3 regions of the Streptomyces sp. NPDC051569 genome follow, and region 1 is predicted to be linked to each of the others. Evidence: riboswitches for the same ligand, from Rfam matches in the RefSeq annotation. Region 1 holds a riboswitch; each other region holds the start of a gene.

Region 1 (9,710 bases):
GCAGCGACACCCGATGTTCGAGCTGAGCCTGCTGCGCAACACGGGCTTCATGGGGGTCAACGCCGCCGCTGTCGCGATGGCCTTCACGCTGCTTCCCCTGCTGGTCCTGCTGCCGACCTACTTCAGCGCCGTCAAGGGATACAGCGCCCTGGGCGCCGGATCCGTGCTGATCATCGTCACCATCCCGACGCTGATCATCCCGCTTCTGGCCCCCGTCATCGCCAAGTTCCTCTCGGTGCGCGTCCAGCTCACGGCGGCGATGGTGACAGCCGCCGGCGGTATGGTCTGGCTCAGCACCATTCAGCCGCACACCAGCATCAGCGCCTTGGTCGGACCGTTGCTGCTCACGGGCGCCGGCTACGGCATGACGCTCGCCATCGTGGATGGCGCGGCCATCTCCAGCGTCGACCTCAAACGCGCCGGCATGGCGTCGGGCATGTTCAACGCCATGCGTCTCACCGGTGACACGGCCGCCGCGGCTGTCGGCGGATCCCTCCTCCTCACCATCACGTCCTCCCACCTCGCCGGCAAGGTCGCCGACCCGGACAAGGTCACCGAGGATCTGAACGGCGGCATCCACACCACCTCGGTCGTCGCCGCGGACGCCTTCACCAGCGCCCTCCATGTGGTGATCTGGATCAGCGTCGCCCTCGCCCTCATCACCGCACCGCTCGTGTGGCGCGCGCTCCGTCCCAAGAAGGTGGCGAGCCCCGTGATCATGAGCGGCGGGCCTTCGTCCACCGGATCCGCCGCTCTCGACGAGAGTCCGGCCGGCTCCGGGCCCACCGCGGAACTGGCCTCCGAGCCCGCCGGCGGCGGGAACCGGTCCGGCGAGACCATGTGACACCACGGCGAGCACCCGGCGCCGAGCCCCGGTGGACGACGGGGCCGGGCGCCGGGCCCCCGCCAGGGGACACCGGACGTGCCCCTCTTCACACACCTGACAGCTAACGTGCCCCTCCTCACACACCTCACAGCTACGGGCCGGACCGCCGCGAGACCTTCGCCACGGCCGCCACCCTGGAGGTCAACGGCGTCCGGCCGGACTCCCCCACAAGGGGCGGAACCACTGCGACGGCAATATCTTGGGCCATGTGCCGGCCCGGAAGGTGCTCGCCGTCCTCGGCATCGCCGGACCGGCATGGGTCACCCCTCCGCGACAGCGCCTCCCCCGAGAACCTCAGGCGGGCCGATGCCGTCGAAAAATCCGCCCGGGACGCCCGTCCGCTCGCGGAGGTCCGTCCCCGCCGGGCATCACGAGACACGTCCTGGACATCGGCGCGCGCAGAGAGGAAGGACCCGTCATGAAAGCCGTGGTGCTCGCGGAGCGTGGCGGCGAGCCCGTCGTCGCCGACTTCTCCGCTCCCCGGCCGTCGCACGGCACCCCGGTGGTGTCCGTACTGGCCGCCGGGATGAATCCGCTCGACGTGGTGATCGCGGGTGGTGGTTTCCCCCGCCGGGTACCGGAACCGCCCGCGGTACTGGGATTCGAGGGCGTCGGCGAACTCGACGACGGGCGCCGGGTGTACTTCACGGAAGCCCCGGCCCCGTACGGCTCGTTCGCCGAGCGGGCGCCGGTGGACGAGGCGTCGCTGATGCCGGTCCCCGACGGGCTCGATCCCGCGACGGCGACAGCCCTGGGCGTGTCCGGCACAGCCGCGTGGACGGCCCTGGAATACCGGGCCCACCTGGCGGCGGGCGAGACGGTCCTGATTCTCGGCGCCGGCGGAGTCGTCGGGCAGATCGCGACACAGGCCGCCCGGCTCCTGGGCGCCGGCCGGGTGGTGGCCGCCGCCCGCGGCGAACTCACCCTGGACACCCGGCACGCCCGAGGCGCTGACGCGGTGGTACGACTCGACCGGCCGCAGACGCTGGAGGAAGCGCTACGCGCCGCCGCACCCGGCGGCTACGACGTCATCATCGACATGATCTGGGGCGAAGCGATTCCCCCGGTCATCAACGCGGCCAACCCCGGGGCCCGCTTGGTCCAGGTGGGCAACGCGGCGTCCGCCACGGTCCCGGTCCTGGCCCCCGCGTTCCGCAACCGCGTGATGTCCCTGCTCGGCCACACCATCTTTCTCACCCCCCTGGACGTCCGCCGGGCGGCATACGAACAACTCACCACACTCGCACGGGCCCGGAAGCTCACCATCGACATCGAGCGCATTCCCCTGGACGACTTCGAGCACGGCTGGAACCTGCTCACAACAGGAACCACCCACCGCAAACTGGTTGTCGTACCCACGGAGTCGTAACCCGCGCGGAGAAGTACGCCACGGATGACGGGGTGGGCGGCCCGGCCGCGCGACGGAGGCGCGGTGGCGAGCACCGGCGGTGGCCCGGGAACGGCGCTGTCAGGTGTCGGATTCGGAACAGAGGGCGTCGAAGACGCTCGCCGCGGCGACGCGGGCGTGGTCCTCGGTGAGCGCGGCGAACCGTTCCACCGTCGCGCGTTCCCCCTCACTGAGCCGGCCTCCGGTCTGCTGGAGTGCGGCCCGGATGCCGGACGCGTTGCGGGCCGCGCGGAACGCCTCGGTCTCGTCCTCGCTGGGCAGGTGTATGTATCCGGCCTCCGCGAGACGGGTCAGTCCGGCGCGGGTCTCGTTTTCGTGCATGCCCAGTTCGCGGATCATCCAGTCCACGTCGCCCTGCGCTCCGGTGAGGTGGTGCAGCCACAGGCAACGGACGTAAAGGCCCAGGTCGGCCAGTGACAGGCGCCTGTCGGTGATCGGATCGTGCTGGACGATCACCGCGTAGGCCTCGCCGGAGTCAGCGTTGACCACCTTGATCGACTTCTTGGTGTCCGGCATGCCGTCCGAAAACCTCTCACATCAGTGCGGGAACAAGGTGAACTCCTCTGCCCGTCATCATGGTTCACCAACTCCAGGATCGCCAGACACTCGCATGATGTGTGCCGGTGAACGCGTTCACGCCGGCTACACCGACGCCCTCCTGGTGGGGCGGCGCCCGGTGTCGTGGGTGTGCGGGTGTGGGGCGCTGCCGAGGTCGCGGTGGTGTCCTCACGTCCCGGGTCGCGCTCGACCGGTCCGGAGGGCGGAGGTATGTGGCACAGTCGATCCGGTGGACGAGCTGCGACCTCAGGACCCCGCGCGCATGGGCGCTTATCAGCTCCTCGCCCGTCTCGGCGCGGGCGGCATGGGCCAGGTGTATCTCGGCCGGTCGCCCGGCGGACGGCTGGTGGCCGTGAAGGTGATCCGCGACGAGATCAGCGATCACCCCGAGTCGCTGGCCCGGTTCCGGCGGGAGGCCGCGACCGTGGAGACCGTACGCAGCGTCCACACCGCCCAGTTGATCGAGGCATCGCTCGACACCTCCCCGTACTGGCTGGCCACCGAGTACGTGGCGGGTCCCACCCTGCGCGGCGCGGTCGCCGCGAGCGGCCCGTTCCCGCCGGACAGCGCGCTGCGGCTGGTCGCGGCGCTCGCCGAGGGGCTGGCCGCGGTCCATGTCCACGGCGTCACGCACCGGGACCTGAAACCGCAGAACGTCATCCTCGCGTCGCAGGGACCCCAACTGATCGACTTCGGCATCGCCCGGGGGCTTGAGCAGACGATTCTCACCCGGGACGGAATGGCGCCGGGGACACCCGGTTACGCGGCGCCCGAGGTCGTCCTGCGCAACGAGGTCGGCCCGGCGGCGGACGTTTTCGCGCTGGGGGCGACGCTCGCCTACACGGCGACGGGCCGGCCCCCGTTCGGCGCGGGCAACGCGGCGGTGGTGAGCTATCGGGCCGTGCACGAGGACATCGACGTGGCGGGGGTACGGCCCGACCTGGCGGCGCTGATCCGGCGGTGTGTCGCCAAGGACCCGGCGGAGCGGCCCGCGCCGGCCGCCGTGATCGCCGCCTGCGCGGTGGACTCGGCGCTGGCGACGGACCCCCATTACCGCTCGCTGTTCCGCGACGCCGAACCCGCGGCCGTACCGGGGCACGTGAACGCACCACCCGTGCCGTACGGTGCGCACACTCCCGCGCTGCCGGAGCCGGAGACCGGGGCACGGACACGGCCGGAGGACCGCGAGGCGGAGCCGGCGGTGGCGACCGTATCCGCGGGGCCGTCCGGCAGCACCCCGTACGGCGGGCCGGACAGTCGGCGAGGCGGCGGCCGGGGCCGGGCCTGGCTCGCGCTGGGTGCGGTGGCACTCGCCGCGCCGTTGACGGTCTGGCTGCTCCCAGGAGCGGACAGCGGGGACTCCGGAAAGGCGCCCACGACCGGGGGCACCGCCTCCGCGCCCGGCACCGCGTCCCGGCCGGCCACCACCGCTCCGGCGGCAGGACCGCCGGACCATATCGTGAACGACCGTGTCTCGCAGGACCGCTGGAGCCTGTCGGAGGATCCGGCGGAGGCGGCGCAGGGCATCGGCTTCTGTGACCTGGCCGGCCTCACCGAGGCCACACCGCCGACCGGCCTGCGGTCCTCCGTCGCGCACACCACCGGCTCGGACACCGCCTCGGTGGCGCTGCGCCCCCAGGGCGCGGGACAGGGAAAGCGGCCCGCGCCGTACTACGTCTCCGTGGGGGTCCGGCCCCCGCACGAGACGGACCGCTCCACCGGCAAGCCCCTTCCGTCCACCGGTACGGGCACCGGGTTCACCAGCAGGCCCGTCGATCTCTACTCCGCCTGGTCCTCGGGCGGGACCATCAAGCTCAGGTATCCCGACGACTTCCGGGCCCACTTCGGCGAACGGACCGTCGACGCTCTCCCGGTGGGCGACGACCTGGGCGACTGGACGGTGATCCTCTATCACGTCGAGGGCGGGCCGGCGAAGTACACACCCGTCGCGTGCAACGGATTCCACGCCTGAGTCGCCCCGGTCGGCCCGCCACCCGGACGGAACAGCTGCCGCACCGGCCACGCGGCAAGGGTCGCGGCGGCAGTGGGGGATCCGGTTTCTTCCGGTCGACGTTCCATCCGTCGTCACCGGGCGGAGCCCGCGCGGGTCCCTCGGGACGGTGCCTGGTCGCTCCCGAGGGGCTCTCGGAACCGGACGGGTGCGCGGAAGCGGGCGCGTCGGGCGGCTCTGCGGAACGTGGTGAGCACCGCCGGGCCCGCCGGGGTGACGCACACGAAGTTGGTGACGGCGCTACCGGTGTCCCAGCCGAGGGAGGTGGCGAGGTCGAAGGCGAGGTAGCGGTGCCACTGCTCGGTGAACGGCAGCCCGGGGAGGTAGGCGATGGAGCTGTGCGGGTCGAGGGAGAAGGGCCACAAGGAGAGGTTGAGCAGGAGGACCTCGCGGCGGCCGCTGGCGCGGGGCAGGAAGCCGGCGGGCATGCCGCCGAAGGCGCAGCCGAACATCTGGTACGGCATCCAGGGCCCGAAGCCGCCCGTGATCAGCGCGGGACGAGTCCCGATGCGGGCCGAGCCGGTACGGTGCCCGGCCCGCATCGCGGACGCCCGTGGTGAGCCCGCGCGCATCCGGAATATGAGCAGAGGTGACGCGGAGTTGCCCGCGCTCTAGGCTGGAGGGTGCAGCTGGTTCGCCCTGTCCGCCAGGCAGGGTGTCGTAAGAGGGAACCCGGTGGAAATCCGGGACTGCCCCGCAGCGGCGAGTGGGAACGACCGCCGTCATACGCACTGGATCCGAGCGGATCCGGGAAGCGACGGCCAGTGGGAATCTGCCTCGGCAGGTGTGCCCGCGAGTCCGAAGACCTGCCCGTTGCCCGTACGTGACCGATCGGGTGCGGATATCCCGGTGACCTCGTGGGCGGGTCGGCGTACATACCAGACGGATGAGCGCGCCGAGGGCGCGACCAGTCGGTCCGGTTCGTCATCCCTTCGCGTCCGCGTCCCGTCTCCGGGAGCTTCAGGAGTCATCTCGCGAAGGAGATTTCCGTGACAGCGAAGCCGACAGCCCCGGCAGCACGGGCCACCGTGTACGGCTACCCCCGCCAGGGTGCGAACCGCGAACTGAAGAAGGCCATCGAGGGTTACTGGAGGGGCCGCGTCACCGTCGGCGCCCTCCGGGAAACGGCAGCCGACCTGCGCCGGTCCAACTGGCGGGAACTGGCGGACACCGGCGTCCACGAGGTGCCCACCGGTGACTTCTCGTATGACGACCACATCCTGGACACCAGTGTCATGGTAGGCGCCGTGCCCCAGCGGCACCGTGCGGCCGTCGAGGCCGATGCCCTGGACGGTTACTTCGCGATGGCCCGCGGCACCCAGGACGTGGCGCCGCTGGAGATGACCAAGTGGTTCGACACCAACTACCACTACCTCGTTCCCGAACTCGGCCCGGACACCGTCTTCACCGCCGATTCCGCCAAGCAGGTGGGCGAGCTGACGGAAGCCCTCACACTCGGGCACACCGCCCGGCCGGTGCTCGTCGGCCCCGTCACGTATCTTCTGCTGGCCAAGCCCGCCCCCGGCGTGGCGGCGGATTTCGCACCGCTGACCCTGCTGGACCGGCTGCTGCCCGTCTACGCCGAGGTGCTCGCCGACCTGCGTGCCGCCGGGGCCGAGTGGGTCCAGCTCGACGAGCCCGCACTGGTCCAGGACCGCACGTCGGCCGAGCTGGACGCCGCCGCCCGCGCCTATCGCGACCTCGGCTGCCTGAGCGACCGGCCGAAGCTGCTCGTCGCCTCCTACTTCGACCGGCTCGGTGAAGCTCTGCCCGTCCTGGCGAAGGCCCCGATCGACGGCCTGGCGCTCGACTTCACGGACGCCGCCGCGGCCAACCTCGAAGACCTCGCGGCCGCCGGAGGGCTGCCCGGCAAGCGGCTCGTCGCGGGCGTCGTCAACGGCCGCAACATCTGGATCAACGACTACGAGAAATCGCTGGCCACCCTCGCCACCCTCCTCGGCCTCGCCGACCAGGTCGACGTGGCCGCCTCCTGCTCCCTGCTGCACGTCCCGCTCGACGCGGCGGCCGAACGGGACATCGACCCGCAGATCCTTCGCTGGCTCGCCTTCGCCCGCCAGAAGACCGCCGAGATCGTCACCCTCGCCAAGGGGCTCGCCCAGGGCACCGACGCCGTCGCCGCGGAGATCGCCGCGAACCGCGCCGACCTCGCCTCCCGCAAGAATTCCCCGATCACCCGCGACTCCGCTGTACGGGCCAGGACCGCGACCATCACCGACGCCGACGGCCGTCGCTCACAGCCTTACGACGAGCGTGCTTCCGCCCAGCGCGCCCACCTCAAACTGCCGTTGCTGCCGACGACCACCATCGGCTCGTTCCCGCAGACCGCCGACCTGCGCACGGCCCGCGCCGACCTGCGCGCGGGCCGGATCGACACGGCCGGTTACGAAGAGCGGATCACCACCGAAATCGGCGAGGTCATCTCCTTCCAGGAGAAGACGGGCATCGACGTCCTGGTGCACGGCGAGGCCGAACGCAACGACATGGTCCAGTACTTCGCCGAGCAGCTCACCGGCTACCTCGCCACCCAGCACGGCTGGGTCCAGTCGTACGGCACCCGCTACGTCCGCCCGCCGATCCTGGCCGGCGACATCTCCCGGCCCGCACCGATGACGGTGCGCTGGACCTCGTACGCCCAGTCGCTCACCGACCGCCCGGTCAAGGGCATGCTGACAGGCCCCGTCACCATGCTCGCCTGGTCCTTCGTTCGCGACGACCAGCCGTTGGGCGACACCGCCCGCCAGGTCGCCCTCGCCCTGCGCGACGAGGTGGCCGACCTGGAAACCGCGGGCACATCGGTCATCCAGGTCGACGAACCCGCCCTGCGCGAGACCCTGCCACTGCGCGCGGCGGACCGGCCCGCCTACCTGGACTGGGCCACCGAGTCGTTCCGCCTGACCACCGGCGCCGTACGCCCGGACACCCAGATCCACACCCACATGTGCTATGCCGAATTCGGCGACATCGTCCAGGCCATCGATGACCTCGACGCCGACGTCATCAGCCTGGAGGCCGCCCGCTCCCACATGCAGGTCGCGCGCGAACTGGCCGCGCACGGCTACCCGCGCGAGGCCGGCCCCGGCGTGTACGACATCCACTCCCCGCGCGTGCCCGACGCGGACGAGGCAGCGGCGCTTCTCCGCAAGGGACTGGAGGCCATTCCCGCCGAACGGCTGTGGGTCAACCCCGACTGCGGCCTGAAGACCCGCGGCTGGCCCGAGACCAGGGCGTCCCTGGAGAACCTGGTCACCGCGGCCCGCATCGTCCGCGCGGAACTGCCCGTCTCCTGATCCTTCGACGGCCGGGAGGAACGCGTCACGCGCCCTCCCGGCCGGTCACCACCCGCCCCGGCCCTCACCGCGTCGCCCGCGCCGGAGAGTGCGGCCGCGACCAGGCCGTCTCCTGCCTCCGCTCCCGTCGCGGCCGCGACGGAGGCCGTCCGTCGTGGCTCTCGATCCTCCGCGCGGCTTCACCACAGGACGTGGAGTCGTTCGGGTACGCGTTTGATGTTGCCCGTACGCCAGACCAACTGGTCCGCGGGCAGGGCCAGTCGCAGGGCCGGGAGGCTTTCCAGGAGCGCGGTGAGTGCTTCCGCGGCGTGCACGCGGGAGATAAGCGAGGCAGGGCAGAAGTGGGGGCCGGCCCCGAAGGCCAGGTGCGGATTGGGCGAGCGGTCGATGTCGAACCGCTCGGGTCCGTCGAACCGCTCGGGATCGAAATTGGCTCCTTCCACACAGACGAGGACCAGTTCCCCGGCCCGGATCAGGACGTCCCCCACCTGTACGTCGCCGAGCGCGATCCGGGGCAGCCCGTCCCCGATGGACAGCGTGCAGCGCAGCAGTTCTTCCACCGCGCTCGGCATCAGCTCGGGCTCGTCCCGGAGACGTCGCATCATCTCCGGGTGTCGTACCAGGGTGAGCACGGCGTGCAGCAGGAACACATACGTGCTCATCGCGCCGGCCCCGAACAGGGAGGTGACGACGGCCGCCAGCATCTCGTCGGTCAAGGTCCCGCCATCGCGGGTCGGGTCGTCCCGCAGCTCGCACAGCCTCCGGATGAGGCCCCGCTGGGATTCGCGGTCGGCGCGGACGTGCCGCAGCACGTAGGCGTAGTCCTTGTCCCAGTTGGCGGTGCACCCTTCGAACACGGCGGGGCTGGTGACAAAGCCGAGGTCCAGGCCGGCCATGAGCCGGCGCCCGTCCTCACGCGGCAGGCCGAGCACTTCGCAGACCATGGCCGCGGCGTAGGGCTCGGCGAAGCGCTCCCGCAGATCGACCGGTGGGCCTTCCTCGACCATGCTGTCGATCAGCTCGTGCGCCCGCTCGCGCATCCACTCGGCCGACGCCGGGCCGGACCGGGGACCGAATGCCCTGAGCACCTCCTGGTGGAGGCCCGCGCTGTTGACGTTCCCCATGGTGTTGACGACCTCCGGGGGGATCGTCAAGGCGTACTGGCGCGGCATGCCCGGAGCGGCCGTCGCGCGCAGGCTGAAGTGTTCGCCGTCCTCAAGGACCTGCCGGGCGAGGGCGTAATTGCTGACGAGCCACGCGTCGTCGCCGGTGAGCGTCCGCACCCGGGCGATCGGGCTTTCCTGCCGTAGCCGCGCGCACTCGGCCGGCACGACGTCGCCCCGCCGGGAGAGCGGCCATTCCACCGGCGCGTACGCCCGGTCGGTCTGGGGGGAGGTGGTGGGTGATGACATGGTGGGCTGCTTTCTGTCCGGGTCGTCTTCTCGCGGTGAACGGGCGGCTCGCGCTGGACGGGCGGCTCGCGGTGAACGGGCGGCCGGGGTGTCAGTCCTGGCAGGCGACGATGGCGTAGCCCTGGTT
Region 2 (9,710 bases), on a different contig from region 1:
CGTGGGCCGTCGAACCGGAGCCCGGCCGCCGCCGGCGGGCCGTCCGGGGCGACGGCGCGAGCGGCTACGCGTTGAGCTGCTCGGCGAGCTTCCGGGCCAGTCCCCGTGCCTTTTCCTGCAGTTCCTTGCTGTCGGGGACCTCGTCGGAGTGCGCGGGCTGCTCGGTGTACCGGACGGTGACGATCACGTTCGATGTGCGGAACACCACGCTCACCGTGCGGTGCTGAGCGGCCGAACCGGAGCGGGCGAGGACATCGTTCAGGAAGGCGGCCTCGCCGAGGCCGTCCAGGAGGCGGGGCTCAAGTCCATCGGCGGCGGGAGTGCCGGAGGGCCCCTGGGCGGATTCCTGGGAAGCGTCGCCCGACCCGGTCGAGGGATCGGCTGAGGAACCGGCTGAGGAACCGGTCTGGGTGGCTGCTCCGCCCGTGCCGCCCGTGCCGCTCGCACCGGTTGTTCCGGTCGGGCCGGAGGCGGGGGGCGTGCTGCTGCCGGGCACCCCGGGCGACGGGAGAGAGGCCGCGCTCTGCTTCGTCGCGTAGACCTCCCGCGCACGGTCGTCGTCGCTCACGGCGGGGTCGTACGACACCACGCGTTCGAGGTCGACCTCCAGCTGGTGGGAGGCGTCGGGGGAATCGGCCTTCCAGCCGCAGCCGACGCGGCGGTCCGTGTCATAAGTGACGGACGGCCTGCCCGCGTACACCTCTTCCTGCTGCGCCTCGGGGAGCGAGGAGACCCCCGGCAGCAGGTCCTTGAGCGTGGCGCGCGGCACCGAACCGCAGGGCTCGCGGAGCGTGCGGTACTTGCCCGGCTGCGCGGCGGCGGGGGTGCTGGGGCTGCCCGGCTTGGTGTCCATGGCGGAGCCGACACCGTCACCGCCGGCCGAGCACCCCGCGGCCACCAGCGCGAGGAGCGCTGCCAGACCGGGTACGTACGCCTTGCGCGCCTTTCGCTGCACGGTCCCGGGCTCCGTTCTGTACGGGCTTCCGCGTGGGATGCCGCGCGAAAACTGTTTGCCGCCGGATGGCGGCCGATGAACACAATGTCTATCGCACGCACTGCCGTCGACGCTGGTCGGCTGTCTTCTATGACAGCCCTGGTTCCGGTATTTGCGCTATCAGACTTTGTGGGGGATTGAGGAACTATGTCGTATGTAGAGGTGCCGGGCGCGAAGGTTCCCATCCGTATGTGGGCCGACCCCGCGACGGTCGAGGACGTCGCCATGCAGCAGTTGCGGAACGTCGCCACCCTGCCCTGGATCAAGGGACTGGCCGTGATGCCGGACGTGCACTACGGCAAGGGTGCCACGGTCGGTTCGGTGATCGCGATGCACGGGGCGGTCTGCCCGGCGGCGGTGGGCGTGGACATCGGCTGCGGAATGTCGGCGGTGAAGACGTCCCTGACGGCGAACGACCTGCCGGGCGACCTCTCCCGGCTGCGCTCGAAGATCGAGCAGGCGATCCCGGTGGGCCGTGGGATGCACGACGACCCGGTGGACCCGGGCCGGCTGCACGGATTCCCGACGGCCGGGTGGGAGGACTTCTGGGGGCGGTTCGACGGAGTCGCCGACGCGGTCAAGTTCCGTCAGGAACGCGCCGTGAAGCAGATGGGAACGCTCGGAAGTGGCAACCATTTCTGCGAAGTCTGCATCGATGACGAAGGGTCGGTCTGGCTGATGCTTCACTCCGGGTCGCGGAACATCGGCAAGGAGCTGGCCGACCACCACATCGGCACGGCGCAGAAGCTGCCTCACAACCAAGGCCTGGTGGACCGGGACCTGGCCGTGTTCATCGCTGACACCCCGCAGATGGCGGCGTACCGCAACGACCTCTTCTGGGCCCAGGAGTACGCCAAGTACAACCGCGCGATCATGATGGGGCTCCTCCAGGACGTGGTCCGGAAGGAGTTCAAAAAGGCCAAGGTGGCCTTCGATCCGGTTATCTCCTGCCACCACAACTATGTGGCGGAGGAGCGGTACGACGGATTGGACCTCCTGGTCACCCGTAAGGGCGCTATCCGTGCCGGCAGCGGCGACTTCGGCATCATCCCGGGCTCGATGGGCACGGGGTCGTACATCGTGAAGGGCCTCGGAAACGCCGCCGCCTTCAACTCGGCGTCCCACGGCGCGGGCCGGCGGATGAGCCGCAACGCGGCGAAGCGCCGTTTCACGGCACAGGACCTGGAGGAGCAGACGCGGGGTGTGGAGTGCCGCAAGGACTCCGGTGTCGTGGACGAGATCCCGGCGGCGTACAAGCCGATCGAGACGGTCATCGCGCAGCAGCGGGACCTGGTCGAGGTGGTGGCGAAGCTGAAGCAGGTCGTCTGCGTCAAGGGTTAGGCACGAGGGCACGAGGGAGGCGGGCTGTGGCCCCGGGCTCTCACCCGGGGCCACGCGCGGCCACCGGCCTCTCGGGCTCATGCAGCGAGGACGATCCGGGACCGGTTTTCGCGGCTGCCCGGCGACCGCCGCGCCCGGCTGCCCGGCGACCGCCGCGTTCGCTGTCCCCGACCGGCCCCGCGCCGGGTCGCGGTCACAGCTCCCCGCGCCGGGTCGCGGTCACAGCTCCCTGTGCACCTTGGAGTTGGACGCCTGGGCGCGCGGGCGGACGACCAGCAGGTCGATGTTGACGTGGCTGGGGCGTGTGACGGCCCAGGTGATGGTGTCGGCCACGTCGTCCGCGGTGAGCGGGTGGGCGACGCCCGCGTAGACCTTCGCCGCCTTCTCGGTGTCGCCGCCGAAGCGGGTGGTGGCGAATTCCTCCGTCTTGACCATGCCGGGGGCGACCTCGATCACCCGGACCGGGGTGCCGACGATCTCCAGGCGGAGCGTTTCGGCGAGGACGTGCGCGCCGTGCTTGGCGGCGACGTAGCCCGCTCCGCCCTCGTACGTGCCGTGGCCGGCGGTCGACGAGAGGACGACGACCGTGCCGTCGCCGCTCGCGGTCAGCGCGGGGAGCAGGGCCTGGGTGAGATTGAGGGTGCCGATGACGTTCGTCTCGAACATCTGCCGCCACTGACCGGGGTCGCCCGTGGCCACCGGATCCGCGCCGAGGGCGCCACCGGCGTTGTTGACCAGGACGTCCACGGAGGGGAAACCGGCGAGCTCGGCGGCGAAGGCGTCGACCGCCGGGCGGTCGGTGACGTCCAGGGTGTACGCGGTCGCGAGATGGCCGGCGGCGGTGATCTCCGCCGCGAGCGCCTCGATACGGTCCTTGCGCCGGGCGGTGACGACGACGTGGTAGCCGGCGGCGGCGAGCTGCCGTGCGGTGGCGGCGCCGATGCCACTGCTGGCTCCGGTGATGACGGCGATGGGGGTCCCCGCGGCGGTCATGACGTAACTCCTCGCGCGTGTGATCGATGTGGGCCCAGGATAGGCAGGGGGAGGGCGCGGCCGCGTGCGTCGTCCGGGGCGCGGACCTGGGGACTCACGGACCGGTCGGCGCGGGGGGCGAACGTGCCAGGCGGGTGACCCGGGGCGCGTCGGGGTGAGGGGTGGGCGGGATCGCGATGTGATCATCGGTACCTTCCCGCCATGAGTGTCATGCGCAGAGCGCTGTTGGTGGCGGTGTCCGCCGCTACGGCGGTGGTGATGGCCGCGGGTCCGGGAGCCGGTGCGGAAGCCGGGAGCGCGGGCGGACGGGGTGGCGACCCGGGTCCTGGCGGCGCTCCGGGTGCCGCGCCCGCTCCGGCTTCCATCGCTCCGGAGGCCGATCTGGCGCACCACGGGCACGCGTCCCTGTGGAGCGGTGAACTGACGATGCGGCTGGGGTCCGAGAACCACGGCCCGTCGCCGCTGCCGGACGCGACCGTACGGATCGAATTCTCGGTGCGCCTGGTGGCCGACCAGGCGCTGCCGTCGAACTGCCTGTGGGGCGGGGAGCGGATCGTACTCTGCCGTACGGGGCAGCTCCGGGCGGTCGGGCGGAGCCGGGAGATCGCCTTGGGCCTGAGGACGGTCGGCACTCCGGACGAGGTGGTCGTACGGATCGACACGGCGTGGAACGGCGGCGCGAGCGACCGCAACCTTGAGAACCACCAGCACCGGGTGCTGGTGCCGGCCACCGGGGACCTGTACGCCTTCTGACGGGATCACCCGCATCGCCCGGCGTGGCCCCGCATCGGCTCTGCGTCGGCTGCGTCGGCTCTGCGTCGGCTCCGCGTTGCCCCGATCGTCGGGCGCGTGCGCCCGTCCGCGTCGTCAGGCCGCCGCGCCGCCGAATTCGCGTACGGCGTCCTCGACGATGGCGGCCAGGCGGGCGTGGTGCGCGCCCCTCCAGTACACCTGCCCGCACGCCGTGCACTGCGCGAAGACGTCGTACGCGCGCTGCGTGCCGTGCTCCAACCGCCCCTGGACGGACTCCTTGTCGGCCGCCCCCAGCTCACCGTTGCAGGCGGTGCAGCGGGTCCACGGGGCGAGGGTGGGCGCGAACCGCTCCAGTACGTCGCGGAGCTGGTCGTCGGGGCGGGCGCTGTAGATGTACGCCCCGGCCCAGATCTCGCGCCGCCGCAGCAGCCCCCGGTCGCGGGACAGCATCACCCGGCGTTCCGTGGCGGAGAGAGTGGCCAGGGCCGGGTCGCCGAGGTCCTCGTTCTCGTACGCCGCGTCGACGCCCAGCAGCCGCAGCCGGCGGGCCAGCGTGCCGAGATGGACATCCAGGAGGAAGCGCAGGGGCGCGCCCGGCACGTGCTGCGGTCGGGGCACGGCCCGTACGTCGACGGACTCGCCCGCGGCGGGGAGGTGCGCGACGGACACCTCGCGGCCGTCGACGAGCAGCGGACCGACCTCGGTGAGGGGGACACCCAGCGACTCGACGGCATGGCCGAGGGTGGACGAGCCGTCGGTGAGCAGGGCGGTACGTCCCTCACGTCGCGCCGCCGCGACGAAGAGGCGCAGCTCAGGGGCGAAACTGATCTGGATCTCCGGTCCGTTCACCTCGTCAGCATGTCACCGGGGGAGGGAGTGAGCCAGGGCTTTCCGTGGCCGCCGTCCACACGGGGGACTCGCGCGTCAGGCGGGTCCTGCGGCGGGGCGGCTCAGCGCGGGGGTGGGGCTGGAGGCCGTCAGGTCCAGACGCCAGTTGTTGCACTGCATCAAGTGCCCGGGTGGGTACTCGAACAGGCGGGGGCCCTGAAGCGAGAAGCCCGCTTTCCGGCACAGTGCGTTCGACGCGGGATTGTCCACCGACGGGAAGGCGTGCAGATAGCGGTGCATCCGCTCGGTGCGCGCCTGCTCCACGACGGCCGCGGCCGCGGCGGCGGCGATGCCCCGCCCCTGGAATTCGGTGAGGACCCCCCATCCCGTCTCGTACAGCTGCTCGCCCTGCCAGGTCTGCTCCCAGAAACCGATCGTGCCGACCGGTTCGCCGTCCGGTAGCAGCACGATGCGGAAAATCCGCCCCTTGCCCGTCCGGTCGGCGCTCAGACCGACGTACCGTCTGTGCCGGGTGAGCAGCTGCTCTTCGGTCTCGGGCCCGCCCAGATGGGTCATCAGCTCCGGTGCGTTCGAGGCGCGGAGGAGATCGAGATCGTCCTCCGACCACGGCTCGATCCTCACCGGCGGTGCTTCGGTATTCATGGTGGGCACTGTAGGGCGACGGTCCGACAACCGGCCGCGCCGGCGATCCCGCCGCAGATCACCGTTCACCCGGCTCGCTCAACTCGCCCAACTCGCCCGGTGTGCTGAGTTGCTCGGTCTGTTCGGCTTGCTCGGGCGGCTCGGGCGGCTCGGGCGGCTCCGTCAAACCGGACTGGCGAACTGTCGCATCCTTGGACTGAACGGGCGTTCGGTGGGCAGACGTTTGACGTGCACCACTATCGGTAGCGGGTGTGGTGAGAAGGAGCGGACATGGAGATCTCCGGCATTGTCACGGCCATCGTGATCGGCATCATCATCGGCGTGCTGGGGCGACTGGTGGTGCCCGGGCGCCAGCGCATCGGCGTGCTGCTGACCATCGTCGTCGGTATCGTCGCGGCGCTGATCGGGACGGCGATCGCGGCCGCCGTGGGTGTGGCGAACACCGACGGCCCCGACTGGATCGAATGGATAATCCAGATCGCCCTGGCGGCGGTGGGTGTCGCGGCCCTGGACCGGGCGAGGGCGCGCCACTGAGCGGCTGGGGGCACTCGCGAGCGTGAGTGCCCGCCGGCTTGAGGGTGCTGGAGGACGCTGGTGTGCGCCCCGCGTGTGTGAGGGCGTTCTCAGTGCGGGCCGGTGTGCAGAGGGCGGCCGCTGAGCAGATTCCAACGGCCGTTCCTGCCACTGAGTTCGGTGGCGGACAGAGGTCGCACGTCGACGCGCCAGAACGCCTCCGGGCCGGCGCCGAGGGCGTGGACCGTGGCGGCACGGATGACGTCCGGCTCGGCCACGGCGATGACGCGTCCCCCGGGGTTGTCCGGCGCCTGGCCGGCCGTGCTCGGACGTGTGGTGAGCGCGTCGAGCCAGTGGCCGACGCGGGCGTGCAGCGCTCGGATGGATTCCCCGCCGTGCGGGGCTGACGCGGGATCCGACAGCCAGGCGGAGACCGACTGCGGCTCGGCGGCCGCTACTTCGTCGAGGGTTCTGCCCTGCCAGCGGCCCATCGCGCACGGTGCGAGATCGGCGAGCGGTGACGCGTCCAGGCCGAGCACCTCGGCGGTGCGGCGGCAGCGCCGCGAGGGGGAGACGTACAGGGCGGCGGCGCGGGGGAAGGTCTCCCGTACGGCCTCGGCCTGCCGCAGCCCGGCGGGGTCCAGTTCGTCGGTGTCGCCGTTGTCGCCGTTGTCGCCGGTGTCGTCGGGGACACCGCTGTCACCGGGGACACGGCCGCCGAAGCGGGCTTCACGCAGTGCTGTGCTGATGGCCGGTGAGATGAGCGTCACACGCGTGGTCATACGGCCTCCTCGGTGGTCGCGACGGCCCGTGGCCCTCCCCTGTTTGATGCCTGGCGATCGCCCGTATCCCGCCGTGCGCCCGACCGGTCGGGAAGGGGGGCCTCTTGGCTCGCTTGTCTGTTCGCGGTACCTTCGCGTCGATATCACGACGGCGAGACGGAAGTCCGGTGAGAGCCCGGCACGGTCGCGCCACTGTATGCCGGGTGCCGGCTGCGTACCACGCAGAGGGGCCCGGTGAGTCAGACCCGATGGCCGTCGTGCGAGCTCCACTGACTGGGACGCGAGTTCCCCAAGGAGGTTCTGTCATGGCTCAGGCCATAGCACCCCCGGCCATTTCTCCCACCAGCGCCGCGGTGACCCCTATTCCGCTGCGCGCGGTCCTGCCGTGGGCCGTGTTCGTCGGCACCCTGATGCTGGTGCTGCTGTACTTCGTCGGCGCTGAGCAGGGCGCGACGTCGGTGTTCTCCGGTGCGGGTGTGCACGAGTGGGTGCACGACGGCCGTCACCTGCTCGGCTTTCCCTGCCACTGACCGCTGACGGAGATCACGCAATGCATGCCTCCACCGTCAGAACTCTCCTCGTCCGCGGCATGATCGCGGGCGTGCTGGCCGGACTCTTCGCGTTCGCGCTGGCTTATGTGGCGGGAGAGCCTTCCGTACGGGACTCCATCGCGTTGGAGGAGACGCAGTCCGCGCCCGCTCATCAGCACGGCGCGGCCCATTCCCCGGATGCCTCCGAGGCCTCGGACGAGGAGGAGGAACTCGTCAGCCGGCCGGTCCAGTCGACGTTCGGGCTGGCCACCGGCCTCCTCGTGTACGGGGTGGCTCTGGGCGGAATCGCCTCGCTGGTCTTCTCCGTCAGCCTGGGGAGGATCGGCGGACTGGGTCCGCGGGCGACTTCGGCCCTGATCGCCGGGGCCGCCTTCCTCACCGTCTACCTGGTGCCGTTCCTCAAGTACCCGGCGATGCCACCGGCGGTGGGAAACCCGGACACCATCGGCAAGCGCACCACGATGTACTTCCTCATGATCCTGCTGAGCGTGTTGCTGGCGGCCATCGCCGTCATCGCGGGGAGAAGGCTCGCCCCGCGCCTCGGCAACTGGAACGCGACGGTCGTCGCCGGTGCCGGATACGCCGTCGTCGTCGCCGTGGCCTGCCTTGTCCTGCCCGCCAACACCGATGCCATCCCGGAGGCCTTCCCGGCCGCTCTGCTCTGGGAATTCCGGCTGGCGTCGATCGGCGTACAGGCCCTGCTCTGGACGGCCTTCGGGCTGATCTTCGGGGCGCTGGCCGAGCGGGTGCTCCAGCCGCGTCAGGCGGTGCCGGCCACCGTCCGGACGGCCCCGTAACCCCCCTGCGTGTGCTCGTGGGGCCCGGCGTATTCACGCCGGGCCCCACCGCGTCTCCCGCCCGCGACCTTTCCGCGCGTGCTGTCCGCCGCTCGATGCCCGTCGAGGCTCCGTGCCCCCGGCCAGTAGAGTTCGGGGTCGGCCTTCCCCGGTCATTCCCCCAGTCCAGAGGTATGTGGCAGTGAGCCCTGCACCCCCCGCGCTCCCCGTGACCGTTGTCGGGATCGGCGCCGACGGGTGGCCCGGCCTGGCGGAGGATGCGCGGCGGGCGCTGCGCGAAGCCGATGTGCTGATCGGTGGGCCCCGGCAGCTGGAGCTTCTCCCCGTGGACGAGTGCGGCGGCGAGCGGGTGGCCTGGCCGTCGCCGTTGCGGCCCGCCGTTCCCGGGCTGCTCGCCGCGCACGCCGGCCGGCGGGTCTCCGTGCTGGCCAGCGGGGACCCGATGTTCTACGGGATCGGGCGGGCCCTGTCCGAGGTCGTGGGCGCCGGGGCGTTGCGGGTGCTGCCGCATCCGTCGTCGGTGTCGTACGCCTGCGCGCGGCTCGGCTGGCCCGTGGAGGAGACCGAGGTCGTCACGCTCGTCGGCCGTCCCGCCGAGCGGTTGGCCGCCGCCCTCCACGACGGCCGCCGGATCCTGGTCCTCAGCGCCGGGGCCGCCACCCCCGCCGAGGTCGCGGCGCTGCTGCGTGAGCGGGGGTACGGGCCGAGCCGTATGCACGTACTCGAACAGCTGGGGGCACAGCGGGAACGGCACGTCGACGGCACCGCGCGGGACTGGGCGGAGCCGGCGGGCGATCCGCTGAACGTCGTGGCGGTCGAGTGCCGCCGCGCCCCGGACGCGCCGCGGCTCGGAGCCGTACCCGGCCTGCCGGACACCGCGTACGAGCATGACGGTCAGCTCACCAAGCGTCATGTACGGGCCGCCACGCTGGCCGTGCTCGCGCCCGCGCCCGGGGAGACGCTGTGGGATGTCGGGGGCGGGTCGGGATCGATCGCGGTGGAATGGATGCGTACGCACCATGCGTGTCGTGCGGTGTCGGTGGAGCGCGATCCCGTACGGGCGGAACGTATCGGCCGCAACGCGCGGACTCTCGGCGTCCCCGGCCTGCGGGTCGTCACGGGCGCGGCCCCCGGTGTGCTGGCGGGGCTGCCGGTGCCGGACGCGGTGTTCATCGGCGGCGGGCTGACCGCGCCGGGGCTGCTGGAAGCGTGCTGGGCGGCGCTGCCGGTGGGCGGCCGGCTGGTCGCGAACACGGTGACGCTGGAGTCCGAGGCGCTGCTGGCCGAGTGGTATCGCCGGTTCGGCGGCGACCTCGTACGCCTCGCGGTCGCGCACGCCGTCCCGGTGGGCGGATTCACCGGCTGGCGACAGGCCATGCCGGTCACCCAGTGGGCCGTCACGAAAGACCTTTCGCACGTCCCCTCGGGGGAATCCTCAGGAGAAGAACGATGACGGTGTACTTCATCGGCGCCGGCCCCGGCGCCGCCGACCTGA
Region 3 (9,710 bases), on a different contig from region 1:
CTGCTCCTCGCGCAGCGCTCCGAAGCTCGTGTCGGGCGCCGGGACGAAACGCCGGCCGGCCGCCCGCGCCACCTCCGTCAGGAACCGCCGCCGGAACGCGTCGCTCTCCAGCGCCCCGTGCCAGTGCGTGCCCTGGACGGCCCCCACCCGGCAACCGTCCAGCGGCGTTCCCCGCTCGTCCGAGACGAACGCCTCGCCGCCGCGCACCTCCGCGACGCCGTGATGGATCTCGTACCCCTCGACGGCTTCGCCGAGGGCCGTCCCGGCCGGCCTGGCCAGGGTCTTCTCCCGGTCGAACCTGACCCGCACGGGCAGCAGGCCGAGACCCGCCACGGCCCCCGCCCGCGACTCCACCTCGTCCTCGATGTGCTCGCCCAGGATCTGGTAGCCGCCGCAGATGCCCAGCACGGGACGCCCCTCGGCGGCCCGCCGGACGATCGCGTCGGCCAGCCCGCGCTCCCGCAGCCATGCCAGCGCCTTGACCGTGCCGCGGGTGCCCGGCAGGACCACCAGATCGGCGTCGGCCAGCTCCTCGGCCCGGTCCACGAAGCGCACCACGACCCCCGGCTCGGCCGCCAGCGCGTCCACGTCCGTGAAGTTGGACATCAGGGGTACGGCGCAGACCGCGACCCGCAGCACGTCCTCGCCGTACGGGGCGGACGCCGGTGACTCGCGGACGGCGCCGCGCACCGAGACCCGCAGCCCGTCCTCCTCGTCGATGCCCAGACCGTGCCGGAACGGCAGCACGCCCAGCGTGGCCCGCCCGGTCAGCCCGCGCAGCATCTCCAGACCCGGCTCCAGCAGCGACACGTCGCCCCGGAACTTGTTGACGAGATAACCCGCGATCAGATCCTGGTCCTCGGGGCTCAGCAGCGCGGTCGTCCCGAAGAACGAGGCGAAGACCCCGCCCCGGTCGATGTCCCCGACCACCACCACCGGCAGCCGCGCGGCCCGCGCGATGCCCATGTTGACGATGTCGGTACGGCGCAGATTGATCTCGGCCGGGCTGCCGGCCCCCTCGCAGATCACGGCGTCATACGTGCTCCGCAGCTCCTCCAGGCACTCCAGAACGGTCGCCAGCAGGGCTTCCCGCCCCCCGTGCGGTGTGCTCCCGGGGGACGCCCCGGTCCCGCCGAAGAAGCCGCGCGCACTCATCTCGCCCACCGGCCGCCCCATCAGCACCACCTGGCTGCTGCGGTCACCGCCCGGCTTCAGCAGAACGGGATTCATCAGCGCGGACGGCTCCACACGGGCCGCCTGCGCCTGCATCGCCTGGGCCCGGCCGATCTCCGCGCCCTCGCGCGTCACGAACGAGTTCAGCGACATGTTCTGGCCCTTGAAGGGCGCGACCTTCACCCCCTGGCGTACCAGCCAGCGGCAGATGCCCGCCGTGACGACGCTCTTCCCGGCGTCCGAGGTGGTCCCCGCTATCAGCAGGCCACCGCCGGGCGCGCCCCGACCCATCAGCCTCATCGGCGTTCCTTCCCGCTTCCGGACGTACCCGCCGCACGGGCACGCCGCAGCGCGCCGTACGCGAACCGGCCCGTGACACAGACCGCCAGCGCGAGGGTGTTCACCCGGCGCGACAGCCGTACGGCCCGCTCGATGTCCGCGACCTCGACGGGCCGCCCCGCGCCGTTCAGCACCGGCCGGTGCTCGACCCGGCCGCCGTAAGTCAGCGTCCCGCCGAGGCGTACGCCCAGCGCGCCCGCGAACGACGCCTCCACCGGGCCCGCGTTGGGGCTCGGATGCCGGTGCGCGTCCTGCCGCAGCGCCCGTACGGCTCCGCGCGGACGGCCGCCCGCCAGCACCGCCAGGGCGGCGGTCAGCCGGGCCCCCGGCCAGCCGGCCACATCGTCGAGCCGGGCCGAGGCCCAGCCGAACCGGCGGTACCTGGCGGACCGGTGACCCACCATCGCGTCCAGCGTGTTGACCGCGCGGAACGCCACCAGACCGGGCGCCCCGGCGACCGCTCCCCACACCAGCGCGCCCACCACGGCGTCGGAGGTGTTCTCGGCGACGGACTCCACGACGGCGCGGGCGATCTGCTGCCCGTCCAGGGCCTGGGGGTCGCGTCCGCACAGATGCGGCAGCCGCCGCCTGGCCCGCTCGATGTCCCCGGCGGTGAGCGCCCCGCCGATGGCCCGTGCCTCCCGGCCCAGTGAGGTGCCGCCGACGACGGCCCAGGTGGCGGCGGCGGTCAGGACGGCGGAGGCGGCGGGGCGGTCGCGTACCCCCCGGGCGGCGAGCGCCGCGGCCCCGGCGGCGCCACCGGCGCAGACCAGGGTGTGCAGTGCGCCCCACCCGCGGTGGTCGCGCCAGAGCGTCCGCTCGACAGCCCCCGCGGCCGTACCGAACGCGGCGACCGGATGCCCCCGGCGTGGATCGCCGAACATCCGGTCGGCGAGGAGGCCGGCGGTGGCGCCGTACGCGAAGATCCGCTCGGCGGCTGAACCCCAGCCAGGCATGGCGACATGTCCTCACTCAGGGTCCGCGCCCCGGCTCGACGTGATGCGGCGGCGAGAGTTCCTGGCTCCTGGGGGACGAGGCCTCCAGTGACAGTGGCGGGACCGCGCCGGATTCGCACCGGCTTCCTCTTCTGCCTCCGTAAATGGCCCCGGAAGTCCACCACGCTCCGCGAACACCGTCAACTCACCTCTGACCTGCGACGGGACAGTGTGCCGCGCCCCACACGGCACGCGTTCGGTGGCCGGGTCAGGCGACGATCAGATAGATCCCGTACGCCACGGCCGCCGCGCACAGGGCGAAGCAGGCGTAGGCGCCGATACGGGCCGGTGCCACCACGGGGCCGGCGGCGCCCCGCCCGGACGCGGAGTCCCGCTTGGCGAGACCCACGATGCCCAGGGTGAACAGGCCGACGAGCCCGATCGTGGCCACGAGGCTGACGCCGAAGACGGAGCCGAGAGCCGCCCAGTCGATGTTCATGCGGCTTGTTCCTTTACCGGGGTGGGTGCCGGGGCAGCTGCCGGAGCCGCTGTCTTGACGGGTCGTGCCGGGTCGGCGGCCGGGAGGTCCTGCGCGCCGCCGGCGGCTGCCACGGGCGGCGGGGCGACGGCGGTGACGGCGGCCGCCACCGGTGCGGTCGGGCCGCCGGTCTCCGTGACATTCGTGTGGTCGACCGGACGGCGGCGCGAGGCGAGCCAGATCCCGCCGGAGGCCGCGACGAGCAGGACGGCCACGGCCGCGACGCCCCAGCTGCCCTGGCGGGTCAGGAACTCCGCGCCGGCGGCGACCAGGCCCGCGGCGGGCAGGGTCAGGCCCCAGGCGATGAACATCCGGGTCGCGGTCGACCAGCGGACCACCCCGCCCTTGCGGCCGAGGCCGGAGCCCATCACGGCGCCCGAGACGGACTGCGTGGTGGAGAGCGAGAAGCCCAGGTGCGAGGAGGCCAGGATGACGGTCGCGGCGCTGGTCTGGGCGGCGAAGCCCTGCTGCGGCCGGAGATCGGTGAGGCCGGCGCCCATGGTGCGGATGATCCGCCAGCCGCCGAGATACGTACCGAACGCGATCGCCGTACCGGCGGAGACGATGACCCACAGGGGAGGATTGGAGCCGGGGGCGAGGACGCCCCCGGTGACCAGCGCGAGCGTGATGACGCCCATGGTCTTCTGCGCGTCGTTGGTGCCGTGGGCGAGCGAGACGAGACCGGCGGAGGCGATCTGCCCGGCGCGGTAGCCCTTGGCGGTGGCCTTCTCGTCCGTCCCCCGGCCGATCCGGTACGTCAGCCGGGTGGCGAGCAGGGCCGCGAGGCCCGCGACGAGGGGCGCCGCGAGCGCGGGGATCAGGATCTTGGTGATCACGACACCGCCGTTGACCCCGGAGGATCCGACGGACATCAGGGTGGCGCCGATCAGGCCGCCGAAGAGTGCGTGGGAGGAGCTCGACGGCAGGCCGAGCAGCCAGGTGAAGAGATTCCACAGGATGGCGCCGACGAGCGCCGCGAAGATCACTTCTGTCCGGATGCCCTGTTCATTGATGAGCCCGCCGGAGATCGTCTTGGCGACCTCGACGGACAGGAACGCGCCGACGAGATTCAGGACGGCCGACATGGCCACCGCGATCTTGGGTTTCAGGGCGCCGGTCGAGATGGTCGTCGCCATCGCGTTGGCGGTGTCGTGGAAACCGTTGGTGAAGTCGAACACGAGAGCCGTCGCGATCACTATCGCGAGCAGCAGCGTCATGTGCTCCATGTACCCAGGCAATCGTTCGACGTCAGTGGCTCGGTGAACGTAGGGAGTCAGAATGAACGGAAGATGAACAGAGCACGTATGTGCGGTGACTCATGGGGTTTGTCACGTGTGATGTCACCCAGATGTCATTTTCATGTCGTCCGGGAATCGCCCCTCCGCCGCTGAATTCACCTATCCTTCCGCGCCGCTCCCACCCGCTCGCTCCGTCCGGGGACCGGGCCGCCCTCTCCGGAAGCGGAGCCGGAGCCCCCCGGAGCCCGAGCCGGCTTCCGCCGGGCACGGCCGGCTGACAAGATCGCCGGCCGGCTGACAAGATCGCCGCATGACCGGAGAGCCGTCGCGGGACGCGATCGAACAGGCCTGGCAGGACCTCGTGGCCACCGCCCGCAGGACGGCGGCGGAAGGGCTCGTCGTCGGCACCTCGGGCAACGTCTCCGTACGCGTCGGCCCCCTGGTCCTGGTCACGCCGAGCGGCGTGCCCTACGACCGGCTCGCCCCCGGGGACGCACTCGCCGTCGATCTCGACGGCCGCCGGGTCCTCGGCGAGTTCGTGCCCACCAGCGAACTGCCGCTGCATCTCGCCGTCTACCGGAACACCTCCGCGACCGCCGTGGTCCACACCCACGCCGTGCACGCCACCGCCGTCTCCACCCTCGTGTCCGAGCTGCCGCCGATCCACTACATGACGGCGGCCCTCGGCGGCCCCGTCCGGGTCGCCCCGTACGCGCTGTACGGCTCCGACGAACTGGCCGCGCACCTGCTGTACGCGCTGCGCGGGCGCACCGGCTGCCTGCTCCGCAACCACGGAACCGTCACCTACGGCGACACCCTCGCCCAGGCGTACGACCGCACGGCCCAGCTGGAATGGATGTGCCGTCTCTGGCTCGCCGCCGCCTCCGTCCCGGGGCGGACGCCCACGCTGCTCACCGGGGCACAGCTGGACGAGGCCGGGAAGAAGCTCAGGGGCTACGGCCAGACCTGAGCCGTGGCACCGGCGCACGGCCGGTCCGTCCCCTGACGGCCCCCGCCCGCTGGCCGGAACGGCCGGCCGCGCCGACACTGAGAGCGTGCGCCCGGCTACAGCGACGGCAGCTGCCGTCTCCACACTCATCGGTGTCGGCGCGGCCGCGGTCGCGGCCGGCCGGTACGCCAGCGATGCCGCGCTCAAGGCATCGCCCGGGCGCCCCCTGCCCGGCGATCCCCGCCTCACCGTGCACGCCACGGCCGCCGGACAGGTCACCCTGACCCGCAGCCTGGCGTCACTGCGACCCGGCACGTACGGCCTCGAAGGGCGCGGCGTCCACGCCGTCGTCGGGCCCGTACAGGCCGGGGTGGCGCGCCCCGCCGACACCGTCGTACGGCGGCTGGAACGCGTCAGTTACGGCAGGCTCACCCCCGGCACCCGGGTACACCTCACTCCGCAGGTGTACAGCGGCACCCCCGCCGTCGCCCTCGGCCTCGACCACAAGGACGTGGAGATCCCCGGCGAGCTCGGCCCCCTCCCCGCGTGGTTCGTGCCCGGGCACCGGGACACCTGGGTGATCACCGTGCACGGCCTGGGCACCACCCGCGAGCACCCCATGAACCTCATGGGATTCCTGGCCGGCCGGCAGTTCCCCGTGCTCGACCTCGCCTACCGGGGCGACGCCGGCGCCCCTCGCTCCCCGGACGGCCTCGGTCACCTCGGTGACTCCGAATGGCGCGACCTCGACGCCGCCATCCGCTACGCGGTGCGCTACGGCGCGGAGCGCGTGATCCTCTACGGCTGGTCCACCGGCGCCTCGATGGCGCTCCACGCCGCGGCCGAGTCCGCGCTCGCCGCCCGTGTCTCCGGGCTGGTGCTCGACTCGCCGGTGCTGGAGTGGGAGGCCACCCTGCGGGCGCTGGCCACCGCCCGCCGCGTCCCCGCGCCGCTGCTGCCGCTCGCGGTCAGGGCGGCCCAGGGCAGGGCGGCCCAGAGCAGGAACGGGCTGCGCGGCGGCCGGCCCGGTGCGGGAGCGGGCCACGGCGCCCCCCTGATTCCCACGCTCATCTTCCACGGCCCCGATGACACCCTCGCGTCGTGGGAACCCGCCCGCGCACTGGCGGCCCGGCGTCCGGACCTGATCGGTCTCCACACCGTGCGGGGCGCTCCGCACGCGGCGATGTGGAACGTCGACCCTGCCGGGTACGAAGAGGCTCTGAGGCGCTTCCTCACCCCCCTGATGTAGCGCCTCAGCAGGCATTTCCGGCCCCTCGTCGCCTCCCGCGCGGCCTCCGCCGGAGGGGCGCCTCCGCTCTTCCGGCAGCGACGGAACACGTTCCGTTTGGGCTTTCGGGCGGTCAGCGGGAAGACTGCCCCCGTGACGTCCCGAAAGCCTGATGAGCAATTGGCGCGCAACTCCAGACTCCGACTCGTCCGCTCACGGCCGTTGGCCACGGCCCGACGGGCCGTAAGCGATGGGCGCGGGCGGCCGGCCCCCCGGCCGCCCGAGGGCACTCCGCCCCCCGCGGAGCTGGCCCGTCAGGCGAGAGAGGTGCTCGCCGATGCCGTACGCATGGCCCGCTGGGCGGCCGTCGACCGCGACCCCGGAGCGGGTCCGCTCCCCGTTCCCGCGCGGGAACGGGCGGGGGCCGCACTGGAACTGACCCCCGAGCAGGTACTCGCGGGCTGGGACCGCGCCCGGCTGGCCGGACTCGTCGAACTGCACGGCGGCACCGTGCGGCCCGGCTGGCGGCTCCAGGCATGGGACCGCGACGACAGCGCCGTGCTGCGCGGCTGGGTCGCGCTCTTCGACGCCTGGTCGCTGGTCCACCCCGCCCCCGCCGACGTCGCCCCGGCGACGGTCGCCGAGGTCGTCGAGGCCGTGCCCCAGGTGCTCTCCCTGCTGCAGCTCTCGGCCGGACCGGTGCTCGCACCGGCGCTGCTGGACCTGCTGCGCCAGCGGGTGGCGGAACTGCACGAGGAGCGCTGCGAGGTCCCCTACGGGCTCCAGCCGGACGGCTCCGGGGACGGCGCCACCGAGCCCGCGTCCGGGGCCGCCCCCGAGCCCGCTCCCGATCCCGCGCCCGAACCGGTCGACGTGCCTCTTCCGCCGCTGCTCGACTGGGCCCTGGAGGGCCTGGCATCCGTCGGCGCGCTGACCCTCGGCGAGGGCCAGGCGACCCTCACCCCGCTCGGCAACTGGGCGGTGTGGGTCAAGCTGGAGCAGATCTGCGTCGCCGCGCAGAGCCCGGCGGGCAACATCGAGCAGAACGCGCAGGACATGCTGCGCGGCTGCGCGGGCCTCACCCCGGGGCCCGCCCGCGCCGAATACCGTGCCTGGCTCGCCGCCCGCACCGTCGGCAGCGCGGTCACCGAACTGCTCGCCGTCGCCCGGGGTGAGGACGCGCTCCTGCGCGGGCTCGCCTTCGACGCGCTGCGCGTCGTCGGCGCCCCCGCCGAGGCCGGTGTACGCGCGGCGGTGGACGACGCCTCGCTGCGCCCCTACGCCCTCATCTGGCTGGCGGAGTACGAGGGAGCCGACCCCGACGAGGCCGCCGAGGTCCTCACCCGCGAGGAGTCGACCTGGCTCTGGGTGGACACCGCGGCCGCCGTCGCGGACCACGGCGAGAGCGACCTGCTCGTACGCCACCTGGACTCCGCCGTGCAGGGCAATGTGCCCGCCCTGCTCGAAGAGGTCAGGGCCATCGGCCACCCCCGGACCGTCCAGGTCCTGGTCGCGCTGGCCGCCGCGCACCCGGATCCCGCCCTCGCCAAGGCGGTCCGCCGGGCGGCGTTCCAGGTGCACACCGGAGGCAGCTGACCCGCCCGGCCGCGCGGGTTCCTGAGGGAGGGCCGGGACGGGCCCCGCCTCAGGAACCCGCGCCCGGTGCGTACGTCCCGAAGCTCCACACGTTGCCCTCGGCGTCGCGCGCCATGTAGTCCCGGGAGCCGTACTCCTGGTCCCTGGGCGGCATCAGGATCTCGACACCGTGCTCCACGGCCCGCGCGTGATGCGCGTCGGTGTCCTCCACCACCACATAGACCCCCACCGGGCCCCCGTCCGCCATGACCCTGGCGAATACGCCCTCCCGGCCCTTCGAGCCCAGCATCACCATGCCGTTGCCGTAGGACAGCTCGGCATGCGTCACCCGGCCTCCGTCGTCCTCGTACACCGCCACCTCGGTGAAGCCGAAGGCGTCCCTGAGCGTCCTGATGGCGGCCTTCGCGTCCTCGTACAGGAAGGACGGACAGATGCTCGGTGCGCCGGTACCCGGTGTTCCGGGCGGTGTTCCGGGCGGTGTTCCGGCCATGCTGATCACCCTCTCAGGGAGCCGACTGTGACCTGGATCTCAGTCTCGCACCGGCCGCTGACAACAGCCGGGTGACGTCCCGCCGCCTTCGGCACCGGCCGGCGACAGCGGTCGCGCGGCCCGGCCGGTGCCGTGACCGGCAATGTCCGCCGCCGGGGCAAAGCTTGCCGGGAGCGGCACTAGACTGACCCCTATGGCATTTCTCCTTGTGCATTAGCCGGCGTCGAAGAATCTCCTCCGCCTGCCCTCTTCCGCCGTCCATACCGCCCTGGAGTCTTTCCGTGATCACCGCAACCGGTGTCGAGCTGCGCGCCGGCGCCCGCGTCCTCATCGAGTCCGCCTCGTTCCGTATCGCCAAGGGCGACCGCATCGGTCTCGTCGGCCGCAACGGAGCCGGCAAGACCACCCTCACCAAGTGCCTCGCGGGTGAGGGGATCCCCGCCGCCGGCACCATCACCCGCTCCGGCGAGGTCGGCTATCTGCCGCAGGACCCGCGCACCGGCGACCTCGACATCCTCGCCCGCGACCGCATCCTGTCCGCCCGCGACCTCGACTCCGTGCTGAAGAAGATGCGCGAGAACGAGGACCGGATGGCGAACGGACAGGGCGCCACCCGCGAGAAGGCGATGAAGAAGTACGAGCGCCTGGAGACGGAATTCCTTACCAAGGGCGGGTACGCCGCCGAGGCGGAGGCCGCCACCATCGCCGCCGCGCTCGGCCTGCCCGACCGGATCCTCGGCCAGCCCCTCCACACGCTCTCCGGTGGTCAGCGCCGCCGCGTGGAGCTGGCCCGCATCCTCTTCTCGGACGCCGACACCCTGCTCCTCGACGAGCCCACGAACCACCTCGACGCGGACTCCATCGTCTGGCTGCGCGACTACCTCAAGACGTACCGGGGCGGTTTCATCGTCATCTCCCACGATGTCGACCTGGTCGAGACGGTCGTCAACAAGGTCTTCTACCTGGACGCCAACCGCTCCCACATCGACGTCTACAACATGGGCTGGAAGCTGTACCAGCAGCAGCGCGAGGCCGACGAGAAGCGCCGCAAGCGTGAGCGGGCCAACGCGGAGAAGAAGGCCGCGTCCCTGAACTCGCAGGCCGACAAGATGCGCGCCAAGGCCACCAAGACCGTCGCGGCCCAGAACATGGCCCGCCGCGCCGAGCGGCTGCTGTCCGGTCTTGAGCAGGTGCGGGTGTCCGACAAGGTCGCCAAGCTGCGCT

The links. Region 1 has a riboswitch for cobalamin ahead of metE (5-methyltetrahydropteroyltriglutamate--homocysteine S-methyltransferase). Riboswitches for the same ligand answer to the same signal wherever they lie in the genome.
Region 2: linked by a shared signal. The riboswitch ahead of ACIBAE_RS28440 (CbtB-domain containing protein) and the one ahead of metE (5-methyltetrahydropteroyltriglutamate--homocysteine S-methyltransferase) in region 1 are both predicted to bind cobalamin.
Region 3: linked by a shared signal. The riboswitch ahead of ACIBAE_RS24805 (cobalamin biosynthesis protein) and the one ahead of metE (5-methyltetrahydropteroyltriglutamate--homocysteine S-methyltransferase) in region 1 are both predicted to bind cobalamin.

What each region holds. Positions count from the first base shown of each region.
Region 1 covers NZ_JBITDJ010000003.1:290,847-300,556, reverse strand. The annotation lists gene ACIBAE_RS07100 (MFS transporter) at 1-844, shown strand, start outside; gene ACIBAE_RS07095 (zinc-binding alcohol dehydrogenase family protein) at 1,305-2,255, shown strand; gene ACIBAE_RS07090 (hypothetical protein) at 2,355-2,810, opposite strand; gene ACIBAE_RS07085 (protein kinase) at 3,082-4,824, shown strand; partial or broken gene ACIBAE_RS07080 (ECF transporter S component) at 4,938-5,357, opposite strand; cobalamin riboswitch at 5,477-5,692, shown strand; gene metE (5-methyltetrahydropteroyltriglutamate--homocysteine S-methyltransferase) at 5,853-8,171, shown strand; gene ACIBAE_RS07070 (cytochrome P450) at 8,351-9,583, opposite strand; gene ACIBAE_RS07065 (tRNA-dependent cyclodipeptide synthase) at 9,675-9,710, opposite strand, start outside.
Region 2 covers NZ_JBITDJ010000033.1:24,193-33,902, forward strand. The annotation lists gene ACIBAE_RS28400 (DUF3558 domain-containing protein) at 65-955, opposite strand; gene ACIBAE_RS28405 (RtcB family protein) at 1,142-2,335, shown strand; gene ACIBAE_RS28410 (SDR family NAD(P)-dependent oxidoreductase) at 2,555-3,328, opposite strand; gene ACIBAE_RS28415 (hypothetical protein) at 3,530-4,081, shown strand; gene ACIBAE_RS28420 (Mut7-C RNAse domain-containing protein) at 4,196-4,930, opposite strand; gene ACIBAE_RS28425 (GNAT family N-acetyltransferase) at 5,006-5,572, opposite strand; gene ACIBAE_RS28430 (GlsB/YeaQ/YmgE family stress response membrane protein) at 5,843-6,106, shown strand; gene ACIBAE_RS28435 (histidine phosphatase family protein) at 6,196-6,867, opposite strand; cobalamin riboswitch at 6,983-7,133, shown strand; gene ACIBAE_RS28440 (CbtB-domain containing protein) at 7,173-7,397, shown strand; gene ACIBAE_RS28445 (CbtA family protein) at 7,418-8,215, shown strand; gene cbiE (precorrin-6y C5,15-methyltransferase (decarboxylating) subunit CbiE) at 8,397-9,668, shown strand; gene cobM (precorrin-4 C(11)-methyltransferase) at 9,665-9,710, shown strand, end outside.
Region 3 covers NZ_JBITDJ010000021.1:26,291-36,000, forward strand. The annotation lists gene ACIBAE_RS24800 (cobyric acid synthase) at 1-1,473, opposite strand, end outside; gene ACIBAE_RS24805 (cobalamin biosynthesis protein) at 1,470-2,468, opposite strand; cobalamin riboswitch at 2,501-2,645, opposite strand; gene ACIBAE_RS24810 (hypothetical protein) at 2,716-2,946, opposite strand; gene ACIBAE_RS24815 (anion permease) at 2,943-4,211, opposite strand; gene ACIBAE_RS24820 (class II aldolase/adducin family protein) at 4,534-5,193, shown strand; gene ACIBAE_RS24825 (alpha/beta hydrolase) at 5,279-6,421, shown strand; gene ACIBAE_RS24830 (hypothetical protein) at 6,554-7,996, shown strand; gene ACIBAE_RS24835 (VOC family protein) at 8,046-8,486, opposite strand; gene ACIBAE_RS24840 (ABC-F family ATP-binding cassette domain-containing protein) at 8,768-9,710, shown strand, end outside.